3 regions of the Arthrobacter sp. SRS-W-1-2016 genome follow, and region 1 is predicted to be linked to each of the others. Evidence: riboswitches for the same ligand, from Rfam matches in the RefSeq annotation. Region 1 holds a riboswitch; each other region holds the start of a gene.
The links. A riboswitch is a leader RNA that binds a small molecule or an ion and turns the genes downstream of it on or off. The one in region 1 is predicted to bind S-adenosylmethionine.
Positions count from the first base shown of each region.

Region 1 (4,204 bases):
CTACCTCGACGGCAAGGTCACCGTGCTCCTGGGCCATTCCGGCGTCGGGAAATCCACCATGGTGAATGCCCTGACCGGTGCCGAGCGCGCCACCGGCGGGGTCAACGCGGTGACGGGGCGCGGACGGCACACCTCGTCGTCTGCCCTTGCCCTGAAGCTCAGCGACGCCCCCGGCGGAAGCTGGATCATCGATACGCCCGGCATCCGTTCCTTCGGCCTCGCCCACGTGAACCCGGACCGCATCCTGCATGCCTTCCCGGATCTCGAACCCGGGACCGAAATGTGCGAGCGGGGCTGCAAGCACGATGCCAACGCTGTTCGATGCGGCCTGGATTCGTGGGTAGCCGATGGCCACGCCGGAGAGTCGGGCCCGGCCCGCTTGGCATCGTTGCGCCGGCTCCTCGGCGCGGACCCACGCATGGAAGCACAGGAAACCAAGGAACTGGGTACGGTCAACTAACTGCGCCGCTGCCGTCCTACCTCCCCGGCTCACCGGCGAAGAGACGGTAGTTTGGAAGCATGACCCAACCCGATTCGAGCTACAACGACGACCTGCGGCTGGCACACGTCCTGGCCGACTCCGTCGATTCCCTGACAATGGAACGGTTCAAGGCCCTGGACCTGCAGGTGGAGACCAAACCCGATCTGAGCCCCGTCACCGATGCCGACAAAGCCGCCGAGGAAGCAATCCGCGGGCAGCTCTCCCGTTCCCGCCCCCGTGACGCCGTCCTCGGGGAGGAATTCGGCAGCACGGGCCACGGCTCGAGGCGTTGGATCATCGATCCCATCGACGGGACCAAGAACTTCGTGCGTGGCGTACCCGTCTGGGCAACGCTGATCGCCCTCGTGGACGAGGGCGAGGTAGTGGTGGGGCTCGTGAGCGCTCCGGCGCTCGGCAAGCGGTGGTGGGCGGCCAAGGGCTCGGGCGCCTACATGGGCCGGTCGCTGGCCGCGGCCACCCGGTTGAAAGTTTCCAACGTGTCCCGGCTCGAAGACGCCTCGCTCTCCTACTCCGAGCTTTCCGAGTGGAAGCAGCACGGGAAGCTGGACAACTTCCTGGGCCTCGAGAACGATGTCTGGCGCAGCCGTGCGTACGGGGACTTCTGGTCCTACTGCCTCGTGGCCGAGGGCGCCGTGGACATCGCCGCCGAACCGGAACTCCAGGTCTACGACATGGCCGCCTTGGTGCCGATCGTGACCGAGGCCGGCGGACGCTTCACGTCCCTGGATGGCGCGGACGGCCCCTTCGGCGGAAACGCCGTCGCCACTAACTCGATCCTGCACTCCGAGGTCCTCAAGAGGCTCAACCCCGAACTCGACGACCTCCTCTAATCCGCCCATTCACTGAACAAACGACGGCGGACGCCCCCTTTCCGGGGCGTCCGCTGCTTTTTCTTCGGCGGAAGGCACATTTTTCGGGCGGTGTAACAATCCGCTTAACAATCGCGGTCACATTGGAACCGGCCTTGCCGGTGTCCTACTCTCTTTACAGGTCACGAGTGCCAGCGCGAAACCCCGGTTTGCTGGCCGGCAACCCTCCATCGCGGCGGGGTGCCCCGGGTGACGACCGGGCCGGTCCGGAACGGATGCGGCAAGCGCGGACCCCCTGCACGCAGGGGTCCCTCTTGAGTGAGGTCCCATGAGCACAGCCACAATTTCTTCCACGGCTCTTTCGCAGCACCATGATTCTGCGCAGCGGCACGGTGATTCCCGGACTCCGGCATCGCGCCCTTTGGCTGCCGTCACCGGAGCGGAGCTGCAGGCACCCTTGATCCAGGGCGGCCAGATCCGCTACGCAAACCTCGACTACGGCGCTTCCGCACCTGCACTGACCGTGGTCTCCGCATACCTCAACGAAATCCTGCCGTACTATGCGAGCGTCCACCGCGGCGCCGGCTATGCCTCGCAAATCAGCACCTCGGTTTACGAGAACGCCCGCAACATCGTTCGTGACTTCGTTGGCGGCAGGCCGGACGATTCCGTCATTTTCACGCGCAACACCACCGATTCCCTCAATCTGCTGGCGGGTTGCTTGCCGGTTGAGAACGGAAGGCATACCGGCGAAGTCCTGTACCTGGACATCGAGCACCACGCCAATCTGCTCCCATGGCAAGGTGTCCCCCATCGCAGCATCGTTGCCGCCGGAACATTGTCCGAGACTGTTGCCGCTGTCCGCACGGCACTCTCCCAGGGTGGCGTCAGCCTCCTGGCAGTCACCGGCGCGTCGAACGTGACCGGCGAGATCCTGCCCATCAACGACCTCGCAGCCTTGGCCCACGAATTCGGGGCGCGGATCGTGGTGGACGCGGCGCAACTCGCCCCTCATCGCCGGATCGATATCGCCGCCGCGGAGGTGGACTACCTGGTCTTCTCGGGGCACAAGCTCTATGCACCGTTCGGTGCCGGCGTCCTGGTGGGCCGCCCCGACTGGCTCGACGCCGGCACACCGCACCTGGCAGGAGGCGGCGCCGTCCGCGAGGCACGCCTTGATTCCGTCAGCTGGGCCACGGGGCCGGCAAGGCACGAAGGGGGCTCTCCGAACGTGCTCGGCGCGGCCACCCTGGCCCGGGCCACACAGGTCATTGCCAGCCTCGACCACGAAGAATGGCACGCCCACGAGGCCGCCATCCGCTCGCACCTGGTCGAGGGCCTCAAGCAAATCGACGGCGTGACCGTGCACCAGATCTTCAGCGACACGGATCCCCAGGACACGATCGGCGTCGTGAACTTCTCGCTCCAGGGCTACGACGCCGGACTCGTCGCGGCCTATCTCGCGGCCGAGCACGGCATCGGCCTGCGGGACGGACGCTTTTGCGCCCACCCCCTGCTCAAGCGCCTTGGCCTTCCCTCCGGATCGCTGCGAGCCAGCTTCGGCGTGGGGTCGCGTTTGGAAGACGCCACCCGGCTCATCGCGGGCATCCAGGCCCTCAAAAGCAACGGCCTCGGCTGGGACTACGTGGTGGATGCCGGCCGTTGGGTGCCCGCGAACGATCACCGCAGCTACCCGGAGTGGGCTCCCAATACTCCCGGGACCGCAGGCGCCGCACCCTGCAGCACCGACTGATTGCGATAGATTCGTAGGGTATTTTTCCTGTCCTACGAAGGAGTCCCCGCGTGGCCCCGCGACCCAAAGGCACCTCAGCCGGCCCCAAGCTTTATGAGGAACGCCGACTCGAACTCGGTCGGAGTTTCCAGGACGGCGGAGAACACTATGAGCGGGTCCGGCCGGGCTACCCGGCGGATTCAGCTGACTGGCTGCTGCCGGAGGGGGCTCGGGACGCGGCAGACATCGGCGCCGGCACCGGAAAGTTCACCTCGCTGCTCGTCGAGCGGGGGCTGGCGGTGTCGGCAGTGGACCCCTCCACGGACATGCTCACCCAACTGCGCAAAGCGTATCCACAGGTGATCGCCCTGGAGGGCACGGCAGAGGCAACCGGGCTGGCGGACTCAGCATTCGACGTCGTCAGCGTTGCCCAAGCCTGGCACTGGTGCGATCCGCTCGCCGCGAGCACTGAGATCGCCCGGATCCTTCGACCCCACGGCGTCATCGGCTTGATCTGGAACCAATTGGACACTTCCGTGCCCTGGGTCCATCGCCTGTCCCGCATCATGCATGCCGGCGATGTCCACAAACCGGGCTTCCGGCCAGTGGTGGGCCCCGAGTTCACCGGCCTCGAAACCCACGTCACGCGCTGGGAGGATCCCTTGGCTCCGGCAGACATCCTCGAACTCGTGAAGTCGCGCAGCTATTATCTCAGGGCGAACGATGCCACCCGTGCGAAGGTCATGGGCAATCTCCGGTGGTATCTCTTCGAACATCTGGACCATGCCGAGGACGAGGTCATCCCCCTGCCCTATCTCACGCAGAGCTGGCGGGCGCGCAAAGCCTGATTCCGCCGGTTCACGATAGGCTTGGAACCGTGAAGACCAGTGCGCCCTCCTCCTCCATCGAGGACTACGTCAAGGTCATCTACTCCTTTACGGAGTGGCAGGACAAACCCATCACGTCCTCACAGCTCGCGCAGCGGCTCGGCGTCGCCAATTCCTCCGTCTCGGAGATGGTCCGCAAGCTCAAGGACCAAGGCCTGGTGGACCACCAGCCGTACAGCGCCATCACTTTGACCCCCCAAGGAATGCATCTTGCCCTGGGCATGGTCCGCCGGCACCGCCTGATCGAAACCTACCTGGTGAGGGAGTTGGGCTA
Region 1 covers NZ_MTPV01000067.1:179,824-184,027, reverse strand. Annotated here, with positions in the region: gene rsgA (ribosome small subunit-dependent GTPase A) at 1-460, shown strand, start outside; gene hisN (histidinol-phosphatase) at 520-1,332, shown strand; SAM riboswitch class IV at 1,492-1,604, shown strand; gene BMF89_RS18045 (aminotransferase class V-fold PLP-dependent enzyme) at 1,640-3,064, shown strand; gene BMF89_RS18040 (class I SAM-dependent methyltransferase) at 3,115-3,891, shown strand; gene BMF89_RS18035 (metal-dependent transcriptional regulator) at 3,921-4,204, shown strand, end outside.

Region 2 (4,204 bases), on a different contig from region 1:
CGGACATTTGCTGGATCTCGCCTTCAATCCGCGTCTGGGGATCGTATTCCACAAAGACGTCGCCGAGGTCCAGGATGGCAGCGTCGAGTTCGGTCTTTCCTGGGCAATCGCCGCCGATCGCGTTGATGTGAACGCCCGGAGAAACCTGGTCTGCAGTCAGGATGGTGGCGTTGGCCTTGTCCGCGGTGCACGTGGTGATGACGTCGGCGTCTTCCACTGCGTGGGCCGCCGAGCCCGCGATGGTGATGTCGAAGCCGAGGGGAGCCATGTTCCTGGCGAACTTCTCCATCGCAGCCGGATCAGTGTCCCAGATCCTGACAGTGTTGATGCCCAAGGCTGCCCGGAAGGCCAGCGCTTGGAACTCCGACTGGGTTCCGGTTCCGATCATCGCCATGACCCGTGCATCGGGGCGCGCAAGTTTCTTAGCGACCATGCCGGACGTGGCCGCCGTCCGCAGCGCTGTCAGCACTGTCATCTCCGCGAGGAACGTCGGGTAGCCGTTATGGACATCGGACAGGACACCGAAGGCTGTCACAGTCTGGAAGCCGCGCGCTGGATTCGAGGGGTGTCCATTGACGTACTTGAAGCCGTATGTTTCCTGGTCACTGGTGGGCATCAGCTCGATGACGCCAAACGGGGTGTGACTCGCCACCCGCGGGGTCTTGTCAAAAGATTCCCATCGCCGGAAGTCGTCTTCCAAGTACTGAATCATCTCCGAAATGATGGTTTCCGGGCCTCGCCCGGCCGTCCAGCGGACCATATTGCGGACATCGACAAAGCGCGTCATGTGCGCTCCTTTCCCTCATAAGCATTGTTGCTACGAGGCTACGGAGCGGCGATATGCATCCGCAATTGCCAAAGTATGTACTTTTCATTGAAAACATGCACAAAATGACGAGTCGTTTCGAACATAATGCTCATGAGGTTTGTCGCCGCCAAGCAAGCGGCTACCGCAGGACCGAGCTGAGCAGCAGGCTTGTCTCGCTATTGACGATCCCCTCGATCCCGCGGATCCTGCCCAGCACTTGGTCAAAGTCGCTGAGGCTCTCCGTGCGCAGCTCAGCCACGAGGTCCCAGCCGCCATTCGTGGTGTGCAGTGCCCAAATCTCGGGGAGCCCCCTCAGCTGGCGAATGACCCTGTCGGCCGACCTTCCTTCCACGGCAATGAGCGCAATAGCCCGGATCGCAAGTGGATCGACTTCGTCACGCACCCTCGCGGTGAAACCAACGATGGTTCCGGAGGAAACCAGGCGCTCGAGCCGGCTGTTCACAGTGGCCCTGGCGACGCCCAGTTGGCGCGCGAGGCTCGCGACAGATGCCCTGCCGTCCTCCCTGAGGGCGGAGAGGAGCTGGCGGTCAAGGTCGGTGAGTGCTGCCATAAAGACAAACGTATCGCCCATTCCCCAAGTGGGCCTGAGTCCGTAGGGTATCGACATGAGCATCTACATCAGCCCCGACTCTGCTGCATGGTCGCTGACGGCCATGGCAACCGGTGCGTCAGCGGGATCAATCGATGATGCGAACGGCATGTCCAACTTGATAAAGGAAATCTACGAGACAGAAGGTTTCGAAGCGCTGTCTGGCGTGGTTTTTGCCCTGGCTCATCACAACAGCCTCTCGCTGCACGCACTCGCCACGGCCACCGGGATATCCGTGCACGAGTTGCTGGAAATCCGGAAGCATCAAGGTTCCACGTTTCATCACTCCCCCACAGGAGTAGCATCGCGCTTTGATGCCGTTTCACCCCGGGTCCAGGCAAGCCTGGAACCGTTACCGAATGAAACCGAGGCCTAGGGTCCGCACCAGCGTGGCCCCACCCACCGGCTCCCCACCGGCCGCCTCCCGGTTACGGAACATGACGACGGCCGGTGATGCGGGCCGCCGTCGTGGGTGTTATTTTCTTCTTGAGTAATGAGCACCAGCGCGAAGCCCTGACTTGCTGGTCGGCAACCCTCTCTCCGGCGGGGTGCCTCAGGTGACTACTCGGCGTATCGACACTTTCGAACTGCAAGCGTGACTGAGGAGCACCAATGCCTGAACCAACCGAGGAAAAACTCTCCTACCGTCTCATCACGGGCCCTGACACCAAGGAATTCTGCGAGCGGATCTCCACCGCCCTTGCGGAGGGATACGTGTTGCACGGCAGCCCGGCCGCGACTTTCAACGGCAAGGACGTGATTGTGGCACAAGCCATCGTCCTGCCCGCGGCGATCGCGAGCGCGGATGCCGCCGTCGCCAATGCGGTGGATCAGCTTGATGAAGAGTTCGACGGCGAGGGCCACGCATGAGCTACGCAGGCGACCTCAGCCCGCACGACGCCTGGGCCAAGCTCGAGCAGGGCGCCATCTTGGTGGACGTCCGCACCGAAGGCGAGTGGGCACACATCGGGATCCCGGACACCAAAGCCACCGAAAACGATCCCTTGTTCATCCAGTGGAACCTCGCCGGCGGCATCCCCAACACCCGTTTCATCGAACAGCTGACGCAACAGGCTCCCGAGGCGGACGGTACGGAACTGGTCTTCCTCTGCCGCTCCGGCCAGCGCTCCATCGCGGCCGCGATCGCCGCAACCCAGGCCGGATACACCGCCTACAACGTCCTCGAGGGCTTTGAGGGCGAACCTGACCGCTACGGCGAGCGAACCGTGAATGGCTGGAAAAACCGTGGACTTCCGACGAACCTGGGGAATATCTAAGTGACTTTCAATCCTGACGCCGCCAGCTGGAGCCCTGATACCCAGGCAGTCCGCGGCGGTCTTGACCGTACCAACTTCCAGGAAACGTCCGAAGCCGTCTTCCTGAACTCCGGTTTCGTCTACGAGTCCGCCGCGGCTGCCGAGCGCGCCTTCACGGGCGAGGACGAACGCTTCGTCTACTCCCGTTACGGCAACCCTTCGGTCGCCACCTTCCAGGAGCGACTCCGCCTGCTTGAGGGCACCGAAGCGTGCTTCGCGACGGCGTCGGGCATGTCCGCTGTCTTCACCGCCCTCGGTGCGTTGCTGGCGGCCGGTGACCGCGTGGTTGCCGCCCGCTCGCTCTTCGGTTCCTGCTTCGTGATCCTCAACGAGATCCTGCCGCGCTGGGGGGTCGAGACCGTCTTCGTCGACGGGCCTGACCTCGACCAATGGCGTGCTGCGTTGTCCGAGCCGACAACGGCGGTGTTCTTCGAGTCGCCGTCGAACCCCATGCAGGAAATCGTGGACATTGCCGCGGTGAGCGAGCTTGCCCATGCGGCGGGCGCCACGGTCGTCGTCGACAACGTCTTCGCCACCCCTTTGCTGCAGCGCTGCGGCGATCTCGGCGCAGACGTGATTGTCTATTCCGGCACCAAGCACATCGACGGCCAAGGACGGGTCCTGGGCGGCGCGATCCTGGGCACCAAGGAGTTCATCGACGGGCCGGTCAAGCAACTCATGCGGCACACCGGGCCGTCCCTTTCCGCGTTCAACGCCTGGGTCCTGACCAAAGGCCTGGAGACGATGGCCCTGCGCGTCAACCACTCCTCGGCATCTGCGTTGCGGATCGCCGAATGGCTTGAGGCACAACCGGCCATCAGCTGGGTCAAGTACCCGCTTCTGAAGTCCCACCCGCAGCACGAGCTCGCCGCGAAGCAAATGAAGGCCGGCGGAACCGTGCTCACTTTCGAGCTGCTCCCCTCCGCGGGGCGATCAGCGAAGGAGGCCGCCTTCGCGCTGCTGGACGGGCTCGCCGTCATCGACATCTCGAACAACCTGGGCGACTCCAAGTCCCTCATCACGCACCCCGCCACCACCACGCATCGCGCCATGGGTCCGGAAGGCCGCGCAGCCATTGGCCTGAGCGACGGCGTCGTGCGGCTTTCGGTGGGGTTGGAGGATGTGGACGACCTCATCGGGGACCTCGAGCGGGCCCTCAAGCAGGTCTAGCCTGGCAGCGGGTTAGCCCGGCGCTTCGCGCCAGTCTTGGCGCACCCAGGTGAGGACGGGTTGCGGCTTGGTGTCGCTCTCGTCCCGCTCTGAGCGCATCGTGATCTGAACAGCGTGCTCGACGACGGCGGCCAGCCCGGCGGCGTCGGGCGCGCCCCCGTTGATGCCGCTCCAGCGCTCGGCAACACCACGCTGTTCGATAGCGCCATTGCCACGGCCCAGGATGGCTGCCACGCCGGTCTGGACCAAGTCGAATTCGCCCTGTTCGGCGAGCACAGGTTCCAGATACTCCACCAAGGA
Region 2 covers NZ_MTPV01000049.1:60,944-65,147, reverse strand. Annotated here, with positions in the region: gene BMF89_RS12265 (ornithine cyclodeaminase) at 1-787, opposite strand, end outside; gene BMF89_RS12260 (Lrp/AsnC family transcriptional regulator) at 948-1,379, opposite strand; gene BMF89_RS12255 (hypothetical protein) at 1,435-1,794, shown strand; SAM riboswitch class IV at 1,908-2,020, shown strand; gene BMF89_RS12250 (DUF1737 domain-containing protein) at 2,031-2,288, shown strand; gene BMF89_RS12245 (rhodanese-like domain-containing protein) at 2,285-2,695, shown strand; gene BMF89_RS12240 (O-succinylhomoserine sulfhydrylase) at 2,696-3,904, shown strand; gene BMF89_RS12235 (glutamate--cysteine ligase) at 3,917-4,204, opposite strand, start outside.
Region 2: another riboswitch for S-adenosylmethionine. It lies ahead of BMF89_RS12250 (DUF1737 domain-containing protein); the one in region 1 lies ahead of BMF89_RS18045 (aminotransferase class V-fold PLP-dependent enzyme).

Region 3 (4,204 bases), on a different contig from region 1:
GCTCCGCGGAGCCGGCAATGGTGAGGCTGGACATCTTGACATCGCTTGGGTACACGAGGGACGGGTGAAGTGCGGGGTCACCCTCCCAGCGGAGCAGGTAGGGAACCTGGGGATCGGCGATGAGTCCCAGGATGCCGATCTGCGACCAGACGAGTTCCCGGCCATCCGGGAACTTGCGGTTGCCCGGGACGGCGGCGCGTCCGAGCCGCTGCTCGAACGGGCTCAGGTCGTCCACAGCGACGCACCAGCCCATCCACCCACCTCCTGCGGCGGAGCGTGCACGGACAGCTTGTCCAAAAGGTGCCTTGTCGGAGGCCGGGTGGTCCAGGACCTCGACAACTTCCAGGTATTTGTGGTCAGCAAGGGGAATGATCATGTTCCGGGTACCAAAGCGCGGATGCACTCCGCCCCGGACTGCGTCCACTCCCAATGCTGCGGAAATCCGCTCGGTGGTGGCCAACAGGCCATCTCGTTCACAAGCGTAAGAGACGTGATCCATGCGCATGGCTTCATCTTGGCACTTTGTGATGGAGCTCTCAGCTAAGTCAAGCCTAACCAAGGTGGGATGTATCGAAAAGGCCGCTCAGGGTCACTTCAGGACGCACCGGGACAGAAAACTTCCGCGTTCGTCACAAAGCTTCCGGAGCCTGCAATGCCGTCCCTAGACTGGCGGCAACCGATCGCCGGCATGCTGAACCCTTCAGCCCGGCAGGCTGACGCACGGCAAGAGCCCAGACAACCAGGAGTCCGCATGTCCCAAGGATGGTCATTCGAAACGCGCCAAATCCACGCCGGCCAGGAGCCGGACGCCGCCACCGGCGCCCGTGCCCTCCCCATCTACCAGACCACCTCGTTCGTCTTTCCCAGCGCGGAAAGCGCGGCCAACCGCTTTGCACTGGCCGAACTGGCGCCCATCTACACCCGGATCGGCAACCCCACGCAGGATGCGGTGGAGCAGCGCATAGCGAGCCTGGAGGGTGGCTTGGCGGCCCTCCTGCTGAGCTCCGGCCAGGCCGCGGAAACCTTCGCCATCCTCAACGTGGCCGAGGCCGGTGACCACGTGGTCGCCAGCCCGAGCCTCTACGGCGGCACCTACAACCTGCTGGCCCACACGCTGAAGAAATTCGGCATCTCTGTGACCTTCGTCGAGGACCCGGACAACCTGGACCACTGGCGGGACGCGGTGCAGCCAAACACCAAGCTGTTCTTCGCCGAAGTCGTCTCCAACCCCCGCCAGGACGTCTTGGACATCGAAGGGGTCTCCCGCACCGCGCACGAGGCGGGAGTCCCGCTCGTCGTGGACAACACCCTCGCCACGCCCTACCTGATCCGGCCCATCGAGTGGGGCGCGGACATCGTGGTGCATTCGGCCACCAAGTACCTGGGAGGGCACGGCTCCGCCATTGCCGGTGTCATCGTGGACTCCGGCAACTTCGATTTCGGCAAGGACCCTGAGCGGTTCCCCGGCTTCAACACCCCGGACCCCAGCTACAACGGCCTGGTCTATGCCCGCGACCTCGGCAAGGACGGGGCCCTCGGCGCGAACCTCTCCTACATCCTCAAAGCCCGGGTCCAGCTCCTGCGCGACCTCGGATCGGCAGTTTCCCCGTTCAACGCTTTCCTGATCTCCCAGGGAATCGAAACCCTCAGCCTGCGGGTGGAACGCCACGTGGACAACGCCACCAAGGTGGCGCAATGGCTCGAAGGGCGCGACGACGTCGAATCGGTCGCGTACGCGGGGCTGCCTTCCAGCCCGTGGTTCGAACGGGGCCGGAAGTACGGCCCCAGGGGCACCGGCGCCGTGGTGTCCTTCACCATCAACGGCGGGGTCGAGGCCGGCAAGCGCTTCGTGGACGCCCTGGAACTGCATTCGCACGTGGCCAACATCGGCGACGTCCGCTCCTTGGTCATCCACCCGGCGTCGACGACGCACAGCCAGCTGACGCCGGAACAGCAGGCCGTTGCGGGAGTGACCCCTGGCCTGGTGCGGCTGTCCGTCGGAATCGAGCACATCGACGACATCCTCGCGGACCTCGAGTCGGGATTCCGGGCAGCCAAGAGCGCCTAGCACGGGCCCGGAGGGGCGTACGAGGCTGGCCGGCGACGCAAGATGAATCTTCGCCGGCCAGCCTTCGCAACCACCCCTTCATGAACAAAACGCGGCCAAGTGTCACAAAGATGTCATAATCTTCGTCAGAAGGGGTCCGGTTTTCCTAGACTCTTCCTATAGGTCATGAGTGCCAGTGACAGCCCCGGCTTGCTGGCCGGCAACCCTCCATTCGCGGTGGGGTGCCCCGGGTGAAGACCTGGCCCTTCGCTGTGTTGGCGGCGGGCAAGCGCGATGTGAGGTGTCAACGAATGACAATTGCTGCAACAGCCATACCCCTTTCCGGTACCCAGGACGGAACCCTCAAGTATGTTTCCGTGGGCGGACTCGAGCTGGAGGCCGGAGGTTACCTCCCGGACGTCGTCCTTGCGTACGAGACGTGGGGGCGGCTCAACGCAGACGCTACCAACGCTGTCCTCGTGGAACATGCATTGACCGGCAGCACCCATGTGGCCCGTGGCGAGAGCGACGAAGACGGCTGGTGGGAGCAGCTTGTGGGTCCCGGCGCCACGATCGACACGGACCGCTACTTCGTGGTCTCCGTCAACATTGTGGGGGGCTGCTACGGCAGCACGGGGCCGTCGTCGAGCGCTCCTGACGGCAAGCCGTGGGGCTCCCGCTTCCCGCTCGTGACCCTGCGGGACAGCACGGTGGCCGAGGCCAGGCTGGCCGACGCCTTGGGGATCCACAGCTGGCACACCGTCGTGGGCGGGTCCATGGGCGGTGCCCGTGCACTGGAATGGGCCGTCGGCTATCCGGACCGCGTCAAGCGATGCGCCGTGATCTCCATCGGGGCGTACAGCACTGCCGAGCAGATCGCGTTCGCACAGGCCCAGACGCTCGCCATCCGGCAGGACGCCGACTTCAACGGCGGAGACTACTACGGCCAGACCGCCCCCGAAGCGGGTCTGGCCCTTGCCCGGCGGATTGCCCACATCACCTATCGCTCGGCGGACGAGCTGGACTTCCGCTTCGGCCGGAACGCCCAGGGCGGCGAGGCACCCCTCCAGGCTGCCGCGTTGGGGGACCGGGGCCGCTACCAGGTAGAGAGCTACCTGGACCACCAGGGGAGCAAGCTGGTCCAGCGCTTCGACGCCAATAGCTACATCGCCATTACCGAAGCGCTCATGAGCCACGACATCACGCGCGGCCGGGGCTCGTTGGAGGATGCGTTGTCCGTGGCCACGGCGACGTTCTTCGTGGCCTCGGTGGACTCGGACCGGCTCTATTTCCCGGAGCAATCCCGCGAGCTTGCCAAGGCCTTGCCCGGAGAGGTCCCGGTTCACGTCATCGAGGCGCCGATCGGGCACGACGGTTTCCTCACCGAGATCGGCCAGCTCGGCCCCCAACTGCGCGAGGCATTCTTCGGCTAGCGCGCCTTTTCGGCTGAATCAGCCGTTCATGATCTCCTGGCGGAGCTTCATGTAGTCCTCCATGGCGATTTTCCCGTCGCTGTACTCCTGGTCCAGCTCGGCCAGTTTCCGTGCCCGGTAGCCTTGGGGCGCGCTGTTCGGCTGGGGAGCGCCGCTCGCTTGCGGAGTAGCCGACGACGGCGGAACGGCCTGCCGCGCGGGCGTCGCCATCGGGGGTTGCGGCTCAGCCGGGATGACCACCGGGGGCTGCTCCGGGTATCCGACGGGGTTGTGCTGCGGAGGATAGGGCTGCCCGGGGTAATTCTGCGGCGGGAAGTCCTGGAACCTGCGCTGGCGCGATCGGTTGTACATGCGGATCCCCATGGGAATCAGCCAAGAGCAGACGATGATCCAGAAGATCAAATTGTTCACGGCGGAAGCCTCCCTGTCTTTCACCAGCTTAGCCCTGCTCCCTGTGACTAACCTCGCGGTTCGTTCAGCTCCCGGGCAGGAAGGTGTCGGCAGGGCCGAAGACGGGTCCCGGCGTCGGGCGTTTCGGCAGGATCCCGTCACCGGAGGAGCGGTGCCTGATCCGGCGGACGACCCACGGGACAAAGTATTCGCGGGCCCAGACCAGGTCGCCAGACCGGGCTTGGCGCCAACTGCGCTGGGGGAGCGGCTTGGGGTGGAGCGGCTCAAGGTTGTGCGGCACATTCAGTGAGTCGAGGACCATCGCGGCGATGGT
Region 3 covers NZ_MTPV01000015.1:49,862-54,065, reverse strand. Annotated here, with positions in the region: gene BMF89_RS04110 (VOC family protein) at 1-505, opposite strand, end outside; gene BMF89_RS04105 (bifunctional o-acetylhomoserine/o-acetylserine sulfhydrylase) at 752-2,068, shown strand; SAM riboswitch class IV at 2,230-2,345, shown strand; gene BMF89_RS04100 (homoserine O-acetyltransferase) at 2,359-3,480, shown strand; gene BMF89_RS04095 (hypothetical protein) at 3,499-3,891, opposite strand; gene BMF89_RS04090 (SGNH/GDSL hydrolase family protein) at 3,956-4,204, opposite strand, start outside.
Region 3: another riboswitch for S-adenosylmethionine. It lies ahead of BMF89_RS04100 (homoserine O-acetyltransferase); the one in region 1 lies ahead of BMF89_RS18045 (aminotransferase class V-fold PLP-dependent enzyme).